DNA from 2 places in the Pseudomonas sp. LBUM1646 genome. Region 1 is predicted to be linked to the other one. Evidence: riboswitches for the same ligand, from Rfam matches in the RefSeq annotation. Region 1 holds a riboswitch; the other holds the start of a gene.
The links. A riboswitch is a leader RNA that binds a small molecule or an ion and turns the genes downstream of it on or off. The one in region 1 is predicted to bind cobalamin.

Region 1 (8,983 bases):
AGATTACGCTCTGGTTGGTGGGATGGCCGTCGTCGGAGGTGATCGTCAGTTCGAGGAACTCACCCAGTTGCGGCGCATCGGGCGTGCCGTAGGCCAAGTGCACGCGGTAATGCATAGTCGTGCCTGGATTGACCGCGTAATCGGCCCAGCGAAATTTCTGCAACGGCGCGATATCACTGGGGGTGGCGTGGTACTGAGGGAAGGTGTGGACCTTGCCGGGGAAGGTCAGGCTGTTGAACAGGAACAACCAGGGTTTGCTGCCCGCCTGCTTTTCGATGGCAAAACCGAGCAAGCCTTTGCGGCGGGGTTCGGCCAGGTCCATGGCCAGCAGCACGCCGTTGGTGCCGGCGTAGGCTTTGACGCGGAAGTCATCCTGATGGTTTGCGACTAGAACGCGCATGGTTCACTCCTGTGAAGATCAAAAGATCGCAGCCTTCGGCAGCTCCTACAGGTTATGTGTATACAACAATCAATGTAGAAGCTGCCGAAGGCTGCGATCTTTTCGGCCCGCTACACGTCATCGATATGCCGATACTCCGCCTGCAACTGCGTAGCCAACACCTTAGCCCGCCCCAGCCGAATCGGCCCGCGCTCGATATCAATCAGCAGTCCCGGACACTCCAGCACCGGCAAACCCGGCCACTCCTTCAGTCGCCCGTCGGTCAGCAGCAACAAGCGCTGCTGTTCCGCCGGAAAGCGCTTCTGCCGAGCCGTCAGCCACTGCCCCGCCTCACGCAGCGCCGCCAGTAGCGGCGTGCCACCGCCCGCCCCCAAGCCGTCGAGCCAGTCCCGTAAACCGCTGGAAGCTTTCAAACCCTGCACCTGCCATTTCGGCGTGCGGCCACTGGCGGTCAACAACGCCAGCCGCGCCCTTTGCCGGTAAGCGTCGTCGAACAGGTGCGCCAACAAGCCCTTGGCGTCGCTCAGCGCCTGATGACGGCGGGTCGAGGCCGAGGCGTCAACGATCACCAGCCACAGTTCATGGGGTGAACGGGTGCGCAAATGAAACAACAGGTCTTCACGCTGACGCGGGCGGCCATTGAGCAGGGTGCCCGGCCAGTTGATCGTCCCGTGCGATGCCTTGCGGCGCTTGCCTTGCCGGCCATTGTCCAACCGTCCGGCGCGGGGTCTGGCATTCGCCCCCGCGTCAGATCGAGGGCGAATGCCTAGGGCTTTTTTGGCCAGCTCGGCACTTCACGTCGGGCGCCGATCGGCAGCGCTTGAGCGGGCATTTCGCCCCATTGGCCTTGGCCTTGGCCTTGGCCTTGGCCTTCGCTCGGGTTGGTGTTTTGGCCAGCGGGAGGCTGACTGTGTTGCGGTGTCGTTTGCGAATGCTCGCGGCGGCGATGGCGCAAGGCAAACTCGGCGACCGCGTCGATATCGTCCTCGGTAATCGCCTTGGCCCCGCGCCAGGCGGCATGGGCACGGGCGGCGCGCAGCCAGACCAGGTCGGCGCGCAGGCCATCGACACCGGCGGCAAAACAGCGCTCGGTGATCTGCGCCAGTGCGGCGTCGTCGAGAGGAATGCTCGCCAATGCACCACGCGCCTGCTGGCAGCGTTCGCGCAGCGCGTGTTGCTGGCTTTCCCATTCGGCGCAGAAGCCGTGTGGGTCGCTGTCAAAATCGAGGCGTCGACGGATGATCTGACCGCGCTCCGTTGGCGCGGTGTGACCACTGAGCGCGACGTTCAGACCAAAGCGGTCGAGCAGTTGTGGGCGCAGCTCCCCCTCTTCCGGGTTCATGGTGCCGATCAGCACGAACCTCGCCGAATGCCGATGGGAAATGCCGTCGCGCTCGATCAGGTTGGTGCCGCTGGCGGCCACGTCGAGCAGTAGGTCGACAAGGTGATCGGGCAGCAGATTGACTTCATCGACGTAAAGTACTCCGCCGTCAGCCTTGGCCAGTACGCCGGGGGAAAACTGCGCGCGCCCCTCGCTCAGGGCGGCGTCGAGGTCGAGGGTACCGACCAGACGCTCTTCGGTGGCGCCCAGGGGCAAGGTGACGAATTGACCACTGGCGAGCAGGTCTGCCAAGCCACGGGCCAGGGTCGATTTGGCCATGCCCCGCGGGCCTTCGATCAGCACACCGCCGATTTTCGGGTCGATGGCCGTGAGGTAGAGGGCGAGCTTCAAGTCGTCGGCGCCGACCACGGCGGAGAGGGGGAAATGGGGGGTATCGGTCATGTCGGGTTTCTCATTGTGGTCGGTGGTGATGGTTCCCCACGCTCTGCGTGGGAATGCCTCAACGGACGCTCCGCGTTCGGCTTTTGGGACGCAGAGCGTCCCGGGCTGCATTCCCACGCGGAGCGTGGGAATGATCAGGTCCTCAAGTATCTTCTTGATCGTTCCCCACGCTCTGCGTGGGAATGCCTCAGCGGACGCTCCGCGTTCGGCTTTGGGACGCAGAGCGTCCCGGGCTGCATTCCCACGCGAAGCGTGGGAACGATCAGGTCCTCAAGTATCTTCTTGATCGCTCCCCACGCTCTGCGTGGGAATGCCTCAACGGACGCTCCGCGTTCGGCTTTTGGGACGCAGAGCGTCCCGGGCTGCATTCCCACGCGGAGCGTGGGAATGATCAGGTCCTCAAGTATCTTCTTGATCGCTCCCCACGCTCTGCGTGGGAATGCCTCAACGGACGCTCCGCGTTCGGTATTTGGGACGCGGAGCGTCCCGGGCTGCATTCCCACGCGGAGCGTGGGAACGATCAGTGCACTAGCTGTCTTCTTCTATATCCAGCAACAAATTCTCCAGCGCCTCCCGATACTCACCGGGCTCCTTCCACATCCCCCGCTGCTGCGCCTCAAGCATCCGCTCAGCCATATCACGCAAGGCATGAGGATTATGCTCTCGGACAAAATCTCGAGTCGCCGGGTCGAGCAAGTACGCGTCCGCCAGCAACGCGTACTGGTGATCGTCGATCAACTGCGTGGTGGCATCGAACGCAAACAAGTTATCGACCGTCGCCGCCAGCTCGAAAGCGCCCTTGTAGCCATGCCGCTTGACCCCGTCGATCCACTTCGGATTCGCCGCCCGGGAGCGAATCACCCGGTTCAGCTCTTCCTTCAACGTGCGGATCTTCGGCAAGTCCGGCTGGCTGTGATCGCCGTGATAACTGGCCGCCGCTTCTCCGCTGAGGCTTTCCACGGCGGCCAGCATACCGCCCTGAAACTGGTAGTAGTCATTGGAATCGAGCAAGTCATGCTCGCGGTTGTCCTGATTCTGCAGCACCGCTTGCACCTGGCTCAGGCGCTGGGCGAACTGTTCGCGGGCGGCGGTGCCTTCGTCGGAGCCGCCATAAGCGTAACCGCCCCAGTTCAGATAGACCTCGGCCAAGTCTTCGCGGCTTTGCCATAGGCGACCGTCGATGGCGCCCTGTACACCGGCGCCATAAGCACCGGGTTTGGCCCCGAAAATGCGCCAACCGGCCTGACGTCGCGCGGCTTCTTCATCCAGACCGGAGGCCAGCAAGGCTTCACGCTCAGCCCGAACCTTGGCTGCAAGCGGATTGAGATCGTCCGGCTCGTCCAGTTCAGCGACCGCTTGCACGGCGGCGTCGAACAGTCGGATCAAATTCGCAAAAGCATCACGGAAGAACCCGGACACACGCAAGGTCACGTCCACCCGCGGACGGTCGAGCAAACTGATCGGCAGGATTTCAAAATCATCGACCCGCTGACTACCGGTGGCCCACACCGGACGCACGCCCATCAGCGCCATGGCCTGGGCGATGTCGTCGCCGCCGGTGCGCATGGTCGCCGTGCCCCAGACCGACAGGCCGAGCTGACGCAAGTGGTCGCCGTGGTCCTGCAAGTGCCGTTCGAGAATCAGGTTCGCCGACTGGAAACCGATGCGCCAAGCCGTGGTGGTCGGCAGGTTGCGCACGTCCACCGAATAGAAGTTACGCCCGGTGGGCAGCACGTCGAGGCGACCGCGACTCGGTGCACCGCTGGGGCCGGCCGGGACGAATCGGCCGCTGAGGGCGTCAAGCAAGCCGCGCATTTCTGCCGGGCCGCAGGCGTCCAGCCTTGGAGCAACCACTTCACGCAGACTGTCGATGATCGCTTTCACGTCTGACCAGCCTGGCTCGCTCAATTTGACAACTTCGGCGATCAACGCCTGCTCAATCAATTGCGCGGCAAACAACTCCAGGCGTTCACGGGCATCGCCCGCCGTACGCCACACCTCATCACTGACCGATTGCAGCTCATCAGGACGCGCACTGGTCCACGGCTCGGCCAACTCACAATCCAGCGGATCAAAGCCCAGCGCAAACGCCTTGGCCAACGCCCGCAGCAAACTCGACTGCGCCCCACGCCCATCACCCCGAGGAATCCGCAACAAGGCCAGCAACGTATCAAGACGCAACCGCCCGGTCGGCGACTCGCCAAAAATATGCAGGCCATCGCGAATCTGCGATTCCTTCAAATCACACAGGTAAGTGTCCAGGCGCGGCAACCAGATCGCTGCGTCGGCATCGCTGTTAAGTTTCTCGTCCAGTTGCAACTCGCGGTCGATGTGCGTCTCGCGCACCAGTTGCAAAATGTCGCGCTGCAACTCCCGGGCACGCCGTGGATCAAGCAATTGCGCTTCGTAATATTCGTCCGCCAGCAACTCCAGGTTTCGCAGCGGGCCGTAGGTTTCGGCGCGGGTCAGCGGCGGCATCAGGTGATCGATGATCACCGCTTGGGTGCGACGCTTGGCCTGGGCGCCCTCGCCCGGGTCGTTGACGATGAACGGATAGATGTTGGGCAGCGGCCCGAGCAGCGCATCCGGCCAGCAGTTTTCCGACAGCCCGACGCCCTTGCCCGGCAGCCATTCGAGATTGCCGTGCTTGCCGACGTGAATTACACCGTGGGCGCCGTAGGTATTGCGCAGCCAGAAGTAAAACGCCAGATAACCGTGAGGCGGCACCAGGTCCGGGTCGTGATAGACCGCGCTCGGATCGACCTGATAACCCCGGGCTGGCTGGATGCCGACGAAGGTCAGGCCGAAACGCAGGCCAGCGATCATCATCCGCCCGCCACGGAACATCGGATCGTTTTGCGGCGGCCCCCAACGCTCCAGCACGGCTTGGCGATTGGCTTCGGGCAATGCGTCGAACATCAGCAAGTAGGCATCCAGCGCCAGGCTTTGCATACACGGGCGCTGGTCGAGGGTGTCGAGGTCATTGCTGACGCCACCGAGCAATTGCTGGATCAACGCCGTGCCGCTGTTCGGCAATTCGGCCGGCAGCGGATAACCTTCTTTATGCAACGCACGGAGGATATTCAGCGCCGCTGCCGGCGTGTCGAGGCCGACACCGTTACCGATACGACCGTCGCGCGTCGGGTAGTTGGCGAGGATCAGCGCAATGCGTTTTTCGCCGTTGGGCACCCGCGCCAGATCAATCCAGCGTCGCGCCAGTTCGGCGACGAAGTCCATGCGTTCCGGTTGCGGCCGATAGCAGACCACGTCGGACTGACTGCGTTCGCTGCGCCAGGCCAGGTCCTTGAAACTGATTGGTCGGCTGATGATGCGCCCGTCCAGCTCCGGCAGCGCGATGTGCATCGCCAGATCCCGCGGGCCGAGGCCCTGCTCGCTGGCACGCCAGCCGGGTTCGTTGTCTTGGGCGCAAATCGCCTGGATCACCGGAATGTTGCGGCGAAACGGCCGCAAGTGCGGCGCTTCGGGGCTGGATTGGGCAAAACCGGTGGTGTTGAGAATCACCGCCGCTTCCACTTCATCGAGCCAGTCCTCGACCACCGTCAGGCAGCCGGGCTCTTTCAAACTGGCCACCGCAATCGGCAACGGGTTCAGCCCCGCCGCTTGCAAACGCTGGCAGAAAATATCGATGAAACCGGTGTTCGCCGCTTGCAAATGCGAGCGGTAAAACAACACCGCCGCCACCGGTTGACCGGCCTGCCAGTCGGCTTGCCAATCGTGAAGGTCTGCGGGGCTTTTATGCGGATGGTAGATCGCGGTGCGCGGCAGGGTTTGCGGTTCCGACCAGGCATAGTCGCGGTCCAGCCAGCGAGTGGCCAGGCAACGGAAAAAGTCCAGAGCATTGCCCATGCCGCCCTGGCGCAGAAACTGCCAGAGGCGGTCGCGGTCTTCAGCGACCACGGTGCTGAGGTCGCTGAGTTCCGGGTCCGGACGGTCATCGCCGGGCACCAGAATCAGTTGCACGCCGCGTTCGGACAGCTCGACCAGCCGCTCGACGCCGTAACGCCAATAAGCGATGCCGCCATGCAGCGAGATCAGAATTACCTTGGCGTGACGCAGCACTTCATCAACGTACAAATCCACCGAGGCGTGATTCTGCACCTGCATCGGATTAGCGAGGCGCACGCTCGGGTAGTCGTCGGGCAACTGCTGCGCGGCTTCGGCGAGCAGCGCCAGGCTGGAATCGCCGCTGCACAGGATCACCAGTTCGGCGGGGGTTTGTCCAAGGTCGGCAATGTTGTCATCCGACACGAAACCGCCGGGCTGGGTCCTGAGCAGGTGCATGGCTTAAACGCTGAGCGCGGCGCGCAGTTGCGCTTCGAGTTGTGCGGCGTCCAGTTCCTGGCCGATCAGCACCAGACGCGTGGTGCGCGCTTCATCGGCGCCCCACTGACGGTCGAAATGCTTGTCGAAACGGGTGCCCACGCCCTGGATCAGCAAGCGCATCGGCTTGTTCGGGATCGCGGCAAAACCTTTAACCCGCAGGATGCCGTGCTTGACCACCAGTTGGGTCAGCGCGTCCATCAGCAGGCTTTCGTCGGCTTGTGGCAGCTCAATAGAAATGGAATCGAAGGCGTCGTGGTCATGATCGTCATCACCGTCACCGTGGTGGTGATCGTGATGGCTGTGACGGCTGTCGATGTGTTCTTCGGAACCGGCGCCGAGGCCGATCAGCACGTCCAACGGCACGCGACCGCTGCTGGCTTCGATGACTTTCACGGCGGGCGGCAGTTCTTCGGCGACTTCCAGGCGCACGCGGGCCAAGTCTTCCGGGCTGATCAGGTCGGCCTTGTTCAGGATCACCAGGTCGGCGCTGGCCAATTGGTCGGCGAACAGTTCGTGCAGCGGCGATTCGTGGTCCAGGTTCGGGTCGAGTTTGCGCTGGGCGTCGACTTGATCCGGGAACGCGGCGAAGGTGCCGGCGGCCACCGCTGGGCTGTCGACTACGGTGATCACCGCATCAACCGTGCAGGCGCTGCGGATTTCCGGCCACTGGAAGGCTTGAACCAGGGGTTTTGGCAGGGCCAGGCCGGAAGTTTCGATCAGGATGTGGTCGAGGTCGCCGCGACGCGCGACCAGTTCGCGCATCACCGGGAAGAATTCTTCCTGGACGGTGCAGCACAGGCAGCCGTTGGCCAATTCATAAACGCGGCCGTTGGCTTCTTCTTCAGTGCAGCCGATGGAGCACTGCTTGAGGATTTCGCCGTCGATGCCCAGCTCGCCAAATTCGTTGACGATCACCGCGATGCGGCGACCCTGGGCGTTGTCGAGCATATGGCGCAGCAAGGTGGTTTTGCCCGAGCCGAGGAAGCCGGTAACGATGGTGACGGGGAGTTTGGCCAGTGTTTTCATCGGATGCCCTTTGGCAAGGTGGCGGGCATACGGGACGACGACCGCAGCGATGGATGCGCGGAAGATTTCGCCACCGGATCACCCCGCCCGGTTGTAGTGAGAATTCGTTTCGAGGCAGGTCTCCTGGCTGACGGTGTGCCGACTTTGCGGGCCTGGCATTCACTGCGCCTTCCCGCGAACCCTTTGGAGGGGGTTTGCAGTGGCGTGGCAGCGAACATCACCGTTCACAGTTGCGGGGGCAGCCGCGGCATCGACCGCGTTCCCTTCTTAGCTTCGGCAGACGCCGAAGAACCTCGAAAGCGCAAGGCTACGCATGGTGTGGGGGCGGGTCAATGTCTGCGGGGTGATGATCGTTCCCTCGCTCTGCGTGGGAATGCCTCAACGGACGCTCCGCGTTCGGCTCTGGATGGGACGCGGAGCGTCCCGGGCTGCATTCCCACGCAGAGCGTGGGAGCGATCAGGTCAAACGAGAACCCTTGCCAATTGACTACTCCGCCCCGCCCATGCTCTCCTACACGCTTTGTTACGGGTGCCCTTCACAGGGTGAAACGGGAAACCGGTGAATCATGTGCTTTACTCTAAAGCCATGTCAGTCCGGTGCTGCCCCCGCAACGGTAAGCGAGCGAAGAATCAGATCCACTGTGCCGGCAGTTCGGCATGGGAAGGCGATTCTTGCAGGTTACGGCGCAAGCCTTGACCCCTCGTGAGCCCGGAGACCGGCCCGCAACACAAAGTGACCAGTACGATCACTGAATAACAAACCCGCGGTGGGCGGGCGCTGTTTGAACCTCTGCGCGCACGCTCGCAGGGGTTTTCATGCGCTCAATTCACCCGCTGACAGACCAGAGGGAAGCGCCATGTCGATCATCAGCAGCACCGGCCACACAACCGCCAGCACCACCACAACCCTGAGCCAACGCCTGACCGCCGCCGTCTGCGCGTCGATCCTTGGCGCGTGCCTGGTGTACTTCGCCGGTTTCTCGCACATCGAAGCGGTGCACAACGCCGCGCACGATACCCGTCACAGCTCCGCGTTCCCGTGCCATTGAGACCTGCCGACATGATCAAGCGTATCGCGCAAACTGCAGGTTTCACCGGGCTGCTGGCCGCCCTGTTGCTGACCCTGCTGCAAAGTTTCTGGGTGGCCCCGTTGATTCTGCAGGCGGAAACCTATGAAAAATCCGAGCCTGCCGCCGTCGTAGCTCACGAGCATACCGAAGGCGCCATGGCCGCTCACACCCACGATGCCGAAGCCTGGGAGCCGGAAGACGGCTGGCAGCGCGTGCTGTCCACCACGGGCGGTAACCTGGTGGTAGCAGTCGGTTTTGCATTGATGCTCGCCGGGCTCTACACCCTGCGCGCGCCGACCAAAACCGCTCAGGGCCTGCTCTGGGGCCTGGCGGGTTATGCGACCTTCGTTCTGGCGCCGA
Region 2 (8,983 bases), 1.8 Mb from region 1:
AGGCGCTCGGGGTTGTCGAGCATCAGCAGATTGGTCAGCCACAGGGTCAGGCAATCCACCAGCAGGCAACGCTCGGCGCTGGCGTTTTCGCGCAGGACGCGGGCCAGTTCCAGGGGTTCTTCGATCAGCGCCCATTCGGCGGGACGACGGGCGCGGTGATGGGCGACCCGTTCGTTCATCTCGCCGTCCAGGGGTTGGCTGGTGGCGATGTAGGTCACCTGGAGTTGACTGTCTGTGGCGAGTTTTTCAGCCAGGCGGCTTTTGCCGGAGCGGGCGCCGCCGAGGATTAGTTGGAGCATGGTTCATTCCTTAAAATCATCGGTGTTCTTGCCCGCGAAGGCACCCTCAAAATCCGCAAAGCTCTCGCAGTAGTTGGGTATCCAAATGCGTCTCCACCAAATCCGCCAACCGCTCGATATCGCGCTCGCGCAAGGCGTGATAATCCACCTCCTGCACGTTCTGCAAACCGGCCCAACGCAACAGCGCACTGCTCGCCGCCGGTGATTCAAACAACCCATGCAGATAGGTGCCGAAAATCTGCCCGTCGAGACTTTGTGCGCCATCGCAGCGACCATCGTCCAACTGCACGGCGGCATGTTCCAGCGCCGACCCAGTGGTCACGCCCGCATGGATTTCATAGCCGCTGACCTCGGCATTCTCCAGCGACAGCCGCCCCCGCACATTGCGCAACTGCTTCTCTTCTTCGAGCAGGGTCTCGAACGCCAGCAAACCCAAACCGGCGCTGGAACCCGGCGCGCCTTCAAGGCCCAGGGGGTCATGGACGTGTTCGCCGAGCATTTGCAGGCCGCCGCAAATCCCCAGCACTTTGCCGCCATAGCGCAAGTGCCGGGAGATCGCCGTGTCCCAACCGTTGGCCCGCAGGTACGCAAGGTCGCTGCGTACGCTTTTCGAGCCTGGAAGAATAATCAGGTCCGCAGCCGGAATCGCCTGGCCGGGGCCGACAAATTGCAGGTCCACTTGCGGATGCAAACGCAACGGATCGAAATCGGTGTGGTTGCTAATGCGCGGCAGCACCGGCACCACCACTTTGAGCACTTGATCAGCCTTGTCGGTCTGGCGCTGGTCGATGCCATCCTCGGCTTCCAGGTGCAAGTCCATCACATAAGGCAGCACGCCGATCACCGGTTTGCCGGTGCGTTCTTCGAGCCAGTCGAGGCCCGGTTGCAGCAAGGCAATATCGCCGCGAAAACGGTTGATGATGAAGCCTTTGACCCGTGCCTGTTCGCTCGGCGACAGCAGCTCCAGCGTACCCACCAGATGGGCAAAAACCCCGCCGCGATTGATGTCGGCGATCAGCACCACCGGGCAATCCACCGCTTCGGCAAACCCCATGTTGGCGATGTCGCCGGCGCGCAGATTGATCTCGGCCGGCGAGCCCGCGCCTTCAACCATCACCACCGGATAGGCCGCGCTCAGCCGTTCGTGGGAGGCCAGCACCGCTTGCATCGCGATGGCTTTGTAATCGTGATAGGCCACGGCGTTCATGGTGGTGACGGCGCGGCCATGGATGATCACTTGGGCGCCGGTGTCGCTGTTGGGTTTGAGCAGCACCGGGTTCATGTCAGTGTGCGGCTCAAGATTGGCAGCCTGGGCCTGCACCGCTTGGGCGCGGCCAATCTCGCCACCGTCGGCGGTCACGGCGCTGTTCAACGCCATGTTCTGCGGCTTGAACGGCACAACGCTTACGCCATGGCGCGTGACCCAGCGACACAGCGCCGTCACCAGCGTGCTTTTACCGGCGTCGGACGTGGTGCCCTGCACCATCAACGTAGTCATTGGAGTTCCTTGGCGAAAGCTTGCAGGGCTTGTTCGAGGCGGGCTTCTTCGATGGCGTCAGCAGGCAAACCGAAACGCAGGCTGCTGTTATTCGTGAACAACCGCAGCAGGATGCCGCGCCGGGCCATGAAGGTATGCAACTCTTCGGCGCGTTCGGTGATCAGCCATTGAAACAAGGCGCAACCGCCCTCGGGCTTGAGATCGTAACGTTCGAGCAGTGCGGCCAGGCGCTGACTGGCTTTGTCACTGCGCAGCCGTTGCCGGGCATGGCCTTCGGTGTCTTGCAAACAGGCCTGACCCAGCACCCGGGTCGGTCCGCTGACTGCCCATGGCCCAACTTGCTCGGCGAGCAATTTGAGCAGTTTTCGCTCAGCCAGCACGAAGCCCAAACGCACCCCGGCCAGGCCAAAAAACTTGCCGAAGGAGCGCAACACGATTAATCCGACCTGATTGGCAAACGGCGCGACGCTCAGTTGTGGCGTGTTGTCCATAAACGCTTCGTCCACCACCAGCCAGCCACCGCGCTGGGCGAGTCGCGAGTGCCAGTCGAGCAGACGACTAGGGCTGAGGCTCAGGCCCGTCGGATTGTTCGGGTTGACCACCACCAGCACGTCGAGGCTGTCGAGAAAGAAGTCGACTTCCTGCTCCAGCACTTCACGCACGATGTAGCCATTGCGGCGCCACGCCTCAGCGTGCTCGGCATAACAAGGCGACAACACGCCGACCTTGCCGGCCCGACGCAAACGCGGCAGCAACTGGATCGCCATCTGCGACCCGGCCACCGGCAGCACTTGGGTGGCGCCGTAGTAATCACGGGCGGCCTGCTCCAGACCGTCATCGGTTTCCGGCAGTCGCGCCCACGCCCGCAGCGGAATTTCCGGGACCGGAAACGGCCACGGCGCCAGGCCGCTGGAGAGGTCGAGCCAATCGGCTTCGGCGATGCCGTATTCAAGCGCCGCCTTGCGCAACCGGCCACCGTGCTCAAGCATAGAATTCAGCTCCCACGCAGAGAATCAGCAGCCATAACCATACGCCGCGCTGGACCAATTGCCAGCCACGGTCAATGGAATCGGCATCCGCCGCCGGGCCTTCGCCGAGTTGCGGACGCTGATGCAGTTCGCCGTGATAAATTGCCGCCCCGCCCAACTCGACACCCAGCGCACCGGCACCCGCCGCCATCACCGGCCCGGCATTCGGGCTGTCCCAGGTCGGGCCTTGGGTGCGCCAGCATTTCAACGCCAGTCGGGTTTTGCCCAGCAGTGCGTAGGTCAATGCCACCAGACGTGCAGGAATGTAGTTGAGGACGTCGTCGATTTTTGCCGCCGCCCAGCCGAACCGTTCGAAGCGTTCGTTGCGATAGCCCCACATGGCGTCGAGGGTGTTGCTCAGTCTATAGAGCACCACGCCCGGCGCACCAGCCACGGCAAACCAGAACAGCGCGGCGAATATTGCGTCGCTGCCGTTTTCCAGCACCGACTCGGTGGCGGCGCGGGCGACTTCGGTTTTATCCAGTTCGCTGGTCTGGCGGCTGACCAGATAACCCACGCGTTTGCGCGCTTCTTCCAGATCATCACTGCGCAGGGCCTTGGCCACTGGCTCGACGTGTTCGCCGAGGCTGCGCATGCCGAGGGCGCAATACAGCGCCAGAATCTCGACCAGCCAACCCACGTAGGGCGCCCATGAAAGCGCCGTGGCCAACAAGGTCAGCGGCAACACCGAGATCACCCAAGCGGTGACGCCATGACTGCGCCAGCCGCGGCCACCGGAGTTGAAACGTTGCTCGATGCGATCGGCAAAACGGCCGAACGCCACCAGCGGATGCCAGCGCTTGGGTTCACCCAGCAGCGCATCCAGCGCAACCGCGGCGACACTCAACAACGCCACACTCATTGACTCACTCCCCAATAATTTTCATACAGCAGTTCACTGAGCGGACGCGCCTGCGCCCAGCCTTCGAGTACCAACATCGGCGCCGGATAGAATTCCTTGACCGGGCCCAGGCAAAGAACAGCCAACGGCTTGGCGCCGGCGGGTAAACCCAACAGGTCCGCCAGGGCTTGCGGCTCGAACAGCGACACCCAGCCCATCCCCAGCCCTTCGGCGCGGGACGCCAGCCAGAGGTTCTGGATCGCGCAGGACAGCGAGGCCATGTCCATTTCCGGCAAGGTGCGACGACCGAAGATGTGACGCTCGCGGTCGTCCATCAGCGCGGCAACCAGCACTTCGGCGCAGTCGTTGATGCCTTCGACCTTGAGCTTCATGAATTCATCGGTGCGCTCGCCGAGGGCTTCGGCGGTGCGGATGCGTTCTTCTTCCACCAGTTGCTGGATCTGGCCGCGCAGGGCTTTATCGCTGATGCGGATGAAGCGCCAGGGTTGCATCAGGCCAACACTGGGCGCCTGATGTGCGGCTTCGAGCAGGCGGCGCAGCAGTTGCGGTTCGACGGTGCCGCCGCTGAAGTGACGCATGTCGCGACGTTCGCCGATAGCTCGGTAGACCGCCGCGCGCTCAGCTTCGCTGAACGCAAGATCATCTGACTTCATGGCTTGAACAACGCCGCCACCGCTTGCGGATTGGACGGGAAATAAAAATGCACGTAGGACGCGGTCATCCGCCCCTGACGATAAACCGCTTCTGCCCCGCGCCCGCCATTGGGGCTCAGGCCCCGGGCAATCGGCTCAAGTTCTGTACTGGTCAAAGAATGATGATAGGTATGCCCGCGCAACGAACCTTCGGGCAACTCGACCGCCTGCAACGCCAACGCCGCCAGACGCTTTTGCATCACCGCATCCCCCGCCAGCAAGCCGACCAGTTCAGCGCGAGTGCCTTCGACATCGGTCAAGGAATCGAGCAGATACAGCATGCCACCGCATTCGGCCAGCAACGGTTTACCCGCGACGTGGTGCGCGCGAATAGCGTTGAGCATCGAGGTGTTTTGCGACAACGCCACATGGTGCAGCTCGGGGTAACCGCCCGGTAAATACAGGCTGTCGGCTTCGGGTAATTGGCTATCGCGGATCGGCGAGAAAAACGCCAGCTCGGCGCCCATCGCTCGCAGCAGATCCAGGCTGGCGCCGTAGGTGAAGGCAAATGCTTCGTCACGGGCCACAGCAATGCGCACGCCGGCCAGCAACGGCTCGGTTTCGAGCACATCCGGGGCGGCGAATTCGACGGCCGGTGGCAGCGCTACCTCGCAACTGCTGGCCAACGCGTCGGCAGCGGCATCGAGGCGCAGATCGAGGTCGTTCAACTCGCTGGCCTGGACCAGGCCGAGGTGACGACTCGGCAATTCGATCCCGGTTTCCCGGGACAACGCACCGTACCAGCGCAAGCCTTCGGTCAGGCTGCCTTCGAGCAATTGCGCGTGACGCAAGGTGCCGACGCGGTTGGCCAGGACACCGGCAAACGGCAAGTCCGGCTGATACTTCGCCAGCCCCAACGCCAGCGCACCAAAGGTCTGGGCCATGGCGGTGCCGTCGATCACGCCGAGCACCGGCACGCCGAAGTGCCGCGCCAGATCGGCGCTGGACGGCGTGCCGTCGAACAGGCCCATGACGCCTTCGATCAGGATCAGATCGGCTTCACCGGCGGCTTCCCACAACAGTCGACGACTTTCCTGCTCGCCGACCATCCACATGTCCAATTGATACACCGGCGCACCGCTGGCGCGCTCGAGAATCATCGGGTCGAGGAAGTCCGGGCCGCATTTGAACACGCGCACGTTGCGCCCCTGATTGCGATGCAATCGGGCTAGTGCGGCGGTGACGGTGGTCTTGCCCTGACCGGAGGCCGGCGCGGCGATCAGTACCGCCGGGCAATGACGGGGTTGATTCACAGTTCGACGCCTTTTTGCGCTTTGATCCCGGCCTGGAACGCGTGCTTGATCACGCCCATTTCGGTGACAGTGTCGGCCAGTTCGATCATTTCCGGCTTGGCGCCGCGACCGGTGACCACCACGTGTTGCATCGGCGGACGGGCCTGCAAGTCGCTGAGGACTTGATCGAGGTCGAGGTAACCGTGCTTGAGGGCGATGTTCAGTTCATCCAGCACCACCAGACCAATCGACGGATCGCGCAGCAGTTCGCGGGACACTTCCCACGCGGCTTCGGCGGCGGCGATGTCGCGCTGGCGGTCCTGGGTTTCCCAGGTGAAGCCCTCGCCCATCACATGAAAGCGCACTTGCTCCGGGAAGCGGCGGAAGAACAACTCTTCGCCGGTGCTGTTGCGCCCCTTAATGAACTGCACCACACCGCACTGCATGCCATGGCCCATGGAGCGGGCGAGCATGCCGAAGGCCGAGCTGCTTTTACCCTTGCCGTTGCCGGTCAACACCAGCAGCAGGCCACATTCGTTCGGCGAGTTAGCGATGCGTTCGTCAATCACGGCTTTTTTGCGCTGCATGCGCGCCAGGTGGCGTTCGTCACGATCGGGGGTATCAGTCATGGGGGAGCTCTCCGTTGAGACTGGATAACGGCGGGCAGGCACAAGAATAGACGGCAAAAAGCCTGGCATCGCCCACCGTGATGCCGCTGGATGGATCAGGCCGGTCTCCGGGCTCATGAGCGGCTTGCGCCTGGCTGCGCGCCTTCCCATGTTTTTCAACACAGTGGCTCAAAGCGCAGTTTTTCACTCATTTACCGTTGCGGGGGCAGCGCCGGGATCGTGGTTGTTCATTCGTCGAATGAACGCACTCACCGGCTTCCCTGTTTCACTCTGTCGACCACGGTCACAGAGCACCTGAAACAAGCCGCGAAGGTTAGAGGGTTGGGGGTGGAGCGTCAATTAAAGCCGGGACGCCGCTGGGCGAATAACTGCCGTCGATCAATTATCTGCCGCCATTGTTGTGCCACACTCTTAGCGGTGATATCAAAGAGCCACAATCTCACAACACAATAACAAGGGTGAGCCACATGCAAGGCATGATCATCAGCAATCCGAAGCTGGAATTCCTGCGCCCGCTGCTGGAACGCTGGTTTGACTGTATCGACCGTTACAACGCCGTGCGCGGCGATAACGATGCGCCGTACTGGTTTGACGAAAACGCCAACCGTGGCCTGCTTTCCGCGGCGGCCTGGATGGCGGAAATGGTCACGCTGCAACAGGCGCCGACCCGCAAACAGACCGAAGAAGGCGAACGCAACGGGCGCGCCGATCTGTTTATCGCCACCAGCGACGAGCGTGCCTGGTTGCAGACAAGCCAACGCTGGCCGCGGGTCAACAGCTTGAACCTGACACAGGCATTGGCGGATATCACCAGCGACGCCAAGCGCATCAGCTTCGCCAGCGACCTGAAACTCGGCTGCCTGTTCGTCGCCCCGCAAAAGGCCCAGCAAAGCGCCACCCCGGAAGAACTCCAGGACATGGTCGACGACCTGCAAAAGGAACACACCTGCGCCGTCGCCTGGTATTTCCCTTACGCCTACCGCAAGTTGCGCAACGAAGCCGGCCACTATCACCCCGGCATCGCCGTGCTGCTCAAAGAGGCCCGTGGCTGATGGGTTGAACCATCGCGGCTGTTTACTTCTCTAGATTAAATCAGTGCATTCATAGGGAAGATCAGCATGCGCAAGCCCCAGCTCGTTATCGTCATCGCGCTCGCCGGAGGGCTTGTTGCCTGCGGCGAGACCTCCAGCCTGCAAGTCACGGACGGCACCGGCCCATCACCCAAGCTGCCAGAACCGAACAAAACCCTGATCCCGACGGTGAACATCGCCCCGGCGATCGGCTGGCCGGCCGGCGCCAAACCCACGGCTGCGGCGGGAACGCAGGTGGCGGCATTTGCCGAAAACCTCGATCACCCGCGCTGGCTCTACGTGCTGCCCAACGGTGATGTGCTGGTGGCCGAAACCAACGCGCCGCCCAAGCCTGATGACAGCAAAGGCATTCGCGGCTGGGTGATGAAGAAAGTCATGGGCCGCGCCGGTGCCGGCGTGCCGAGCCCGAACCGCATCACACTGCTGCGGGACAAGGACCACGATGGCGTGGCCGAAACCCGCACGGTGTTCCTGGAAAACCTCAACTCGCCGTTCGGCATGACCCTGGTCGGCAATGATCTGTACGTCGCCGACACCGATCGATTGCTGCGTTTTCACTATGAAACCGGCGATACCGCGATCAAGTCCGAGCCGATGAAGGTCATCGACTTGCCGGGCGGCACGCTGAATCACCACTGGACCAAGAACGTCATCGCCAGCAAGGACGGCAGCAAGCTCTACGTGACCGTGGGCTCCAACAGCAACGTCGGCGAAAACGGCCTGGACAAGGAAGAAGGTCGGGCAGCGATCTGGGAAGTCGACCGCGCCACCGGCAACCACCGGATCTTCGCCTCGGGCCTGCGCAACCCCAATGGCATGGGCTGGGAACCCAGCAGCGGCGCACTCTGGACTTCGGTCAACGAGCGCGACGAGATCGGCAGCGATCTGGTGCCGGACTACATCACTTCGGTCAAGGACGGCGCGTTCTATGGCTGGCCGTTCAGCTATTACGGGCAGCACGTCGATGTGCGCGTCGAGCCGCAGAACCCGGACATGGTGGCCAAGGCCATCGCCCCGGATTACGCCGTCGGCCCGCACACCGCCTCGCTGGGCTTTACCTTTGCCGAAGGCAGCAAGCTGCCGGCACCGTTCACCAACGGCGCATTCGTCGGCCAGCACGGCTCGTGGAACCGTAAACCGCACAGCGGCTATAAAGTGATTTTCGTACCGTTCACGGCGGGCAAGCCGACCGGGCAACCGGTGGATGTGCTGACCGGTTTCCTCGATAAGGATGAAAACGCCTTGGGCCGGCCGGTGGGTGTGGTGATCAATCAGCAGGGAGACTTGCTGGTGGCGGATGATGTGGGGAACAAGGTGTGGCGGGTTTCGGCGGTTAAATAAACGCAAAAAAATCGCAGTCTTCATCACTCCATGTAGGTAGGTGCTGCCGAAGGCTGCGATCTTTTCAATAGGCACTTACCTTTTGCGGCAAAGCGTCAACCCATCGCCAATCGGCAACAACGACAAATCCACCCGCGCGTCATCCTTTAAGGCTCGATTCAGTGCCTGGATCGCCCGGGTGTCGGCGCTCTCGGGATTGCTCTCCAGCACCCGCCCGCTCCACAGGGTGTTATCGAACACCGCCAAACCACCTACCCGCAGCAAACGCAGGGCGTGTTCCAGATAACTCGGGTAGTTGGCCTTGTCGGCAT

Region 2: another riboswitch for cobalamin. It lies ahead of cobO (cob(I)yrinic acid a,c-diamide adenosyltransferase); the one in region 1 lies ahead of cobW (cobalamin biosynthesis protein CobW).

What each region holds. Positions count from the first base shown of each region.
Region 1 covers NZ_CP166810.1:3,719,525-3,728,507, forward strand. The annotation lists gene ACA071_RS17070 (phospholipase D-like domain-containing protein) at 1-400, opposite strand, end outside; gene ACA071_RS17075 (vWA domain-containing protein) at 511-1,185, opposite strand; gene ACA071_RS17080 (magnesium chelatase ATPase subunit I) at 1,167-2,183, opposite strand; gene cobN (cobaltochelatase subunit CobN) at 2,712-6,485, opposite strand; gene cobW (cobalamin biosynthesis protein CobW) at 6,489-7,553, opposite strand; cobalamin riboswitch at 7,650-7,864, opposite strand; cobalamin riboswitch at 8,064-8,292, shown strand; gene ACA071_RS17095 (CbtB domain-containing protein) at 8,411-8,602, shown strand; gene ACA071_RS17100 (CbtA family protein) at 8,614-8,983, shown strand, end outside.
Region 2 covers NZ_CP166810.1:1,933,604-1,942,586, reverse strand. The annotation lists gene cobU (bifunctional adenosylcobinamide kinase/adenosylcobinamide-phosphate guanylyltransferase) at 1-299, opposite strand, end outside; gene ACA071_RS08670 (cobyric acid synthase) at 346-1,797, opposite strand; gene cobD (threonine-phosphate decarboxylase CobD) at 1,794-2,786, opposite strand; gene cbiB (adenosylcobinamide-phosphate synthase CbiB) at 2,779-3,687, opposite strand; gene bluB (5,6-dimethylbenzimidazole synthase) at 3,684-4,340, opposite strand; gene ACA071_RS08650 (cobyrinic acid a,c-diamide synthase CobB) at 4,337-5,632, opposite strand; gene cobO (cob(I)yrinic acid a,c-diamide adenosyltransferase) at 5,629-6,240, opposite strand; cobalamin riboswitch at 6,322-6,553, opposite strand; gene ACA071_RS08640 (hypothetical protein) at 6,708-7,292, shown strand; gene ACA071_RS08635 (PQQ-dependent sugar dehydrogenase) at 7,359-8,672, shown strand; gene ACA071_RS08630 (O-methyltransferase) at 8,748-8,983, opposite strand, start outside.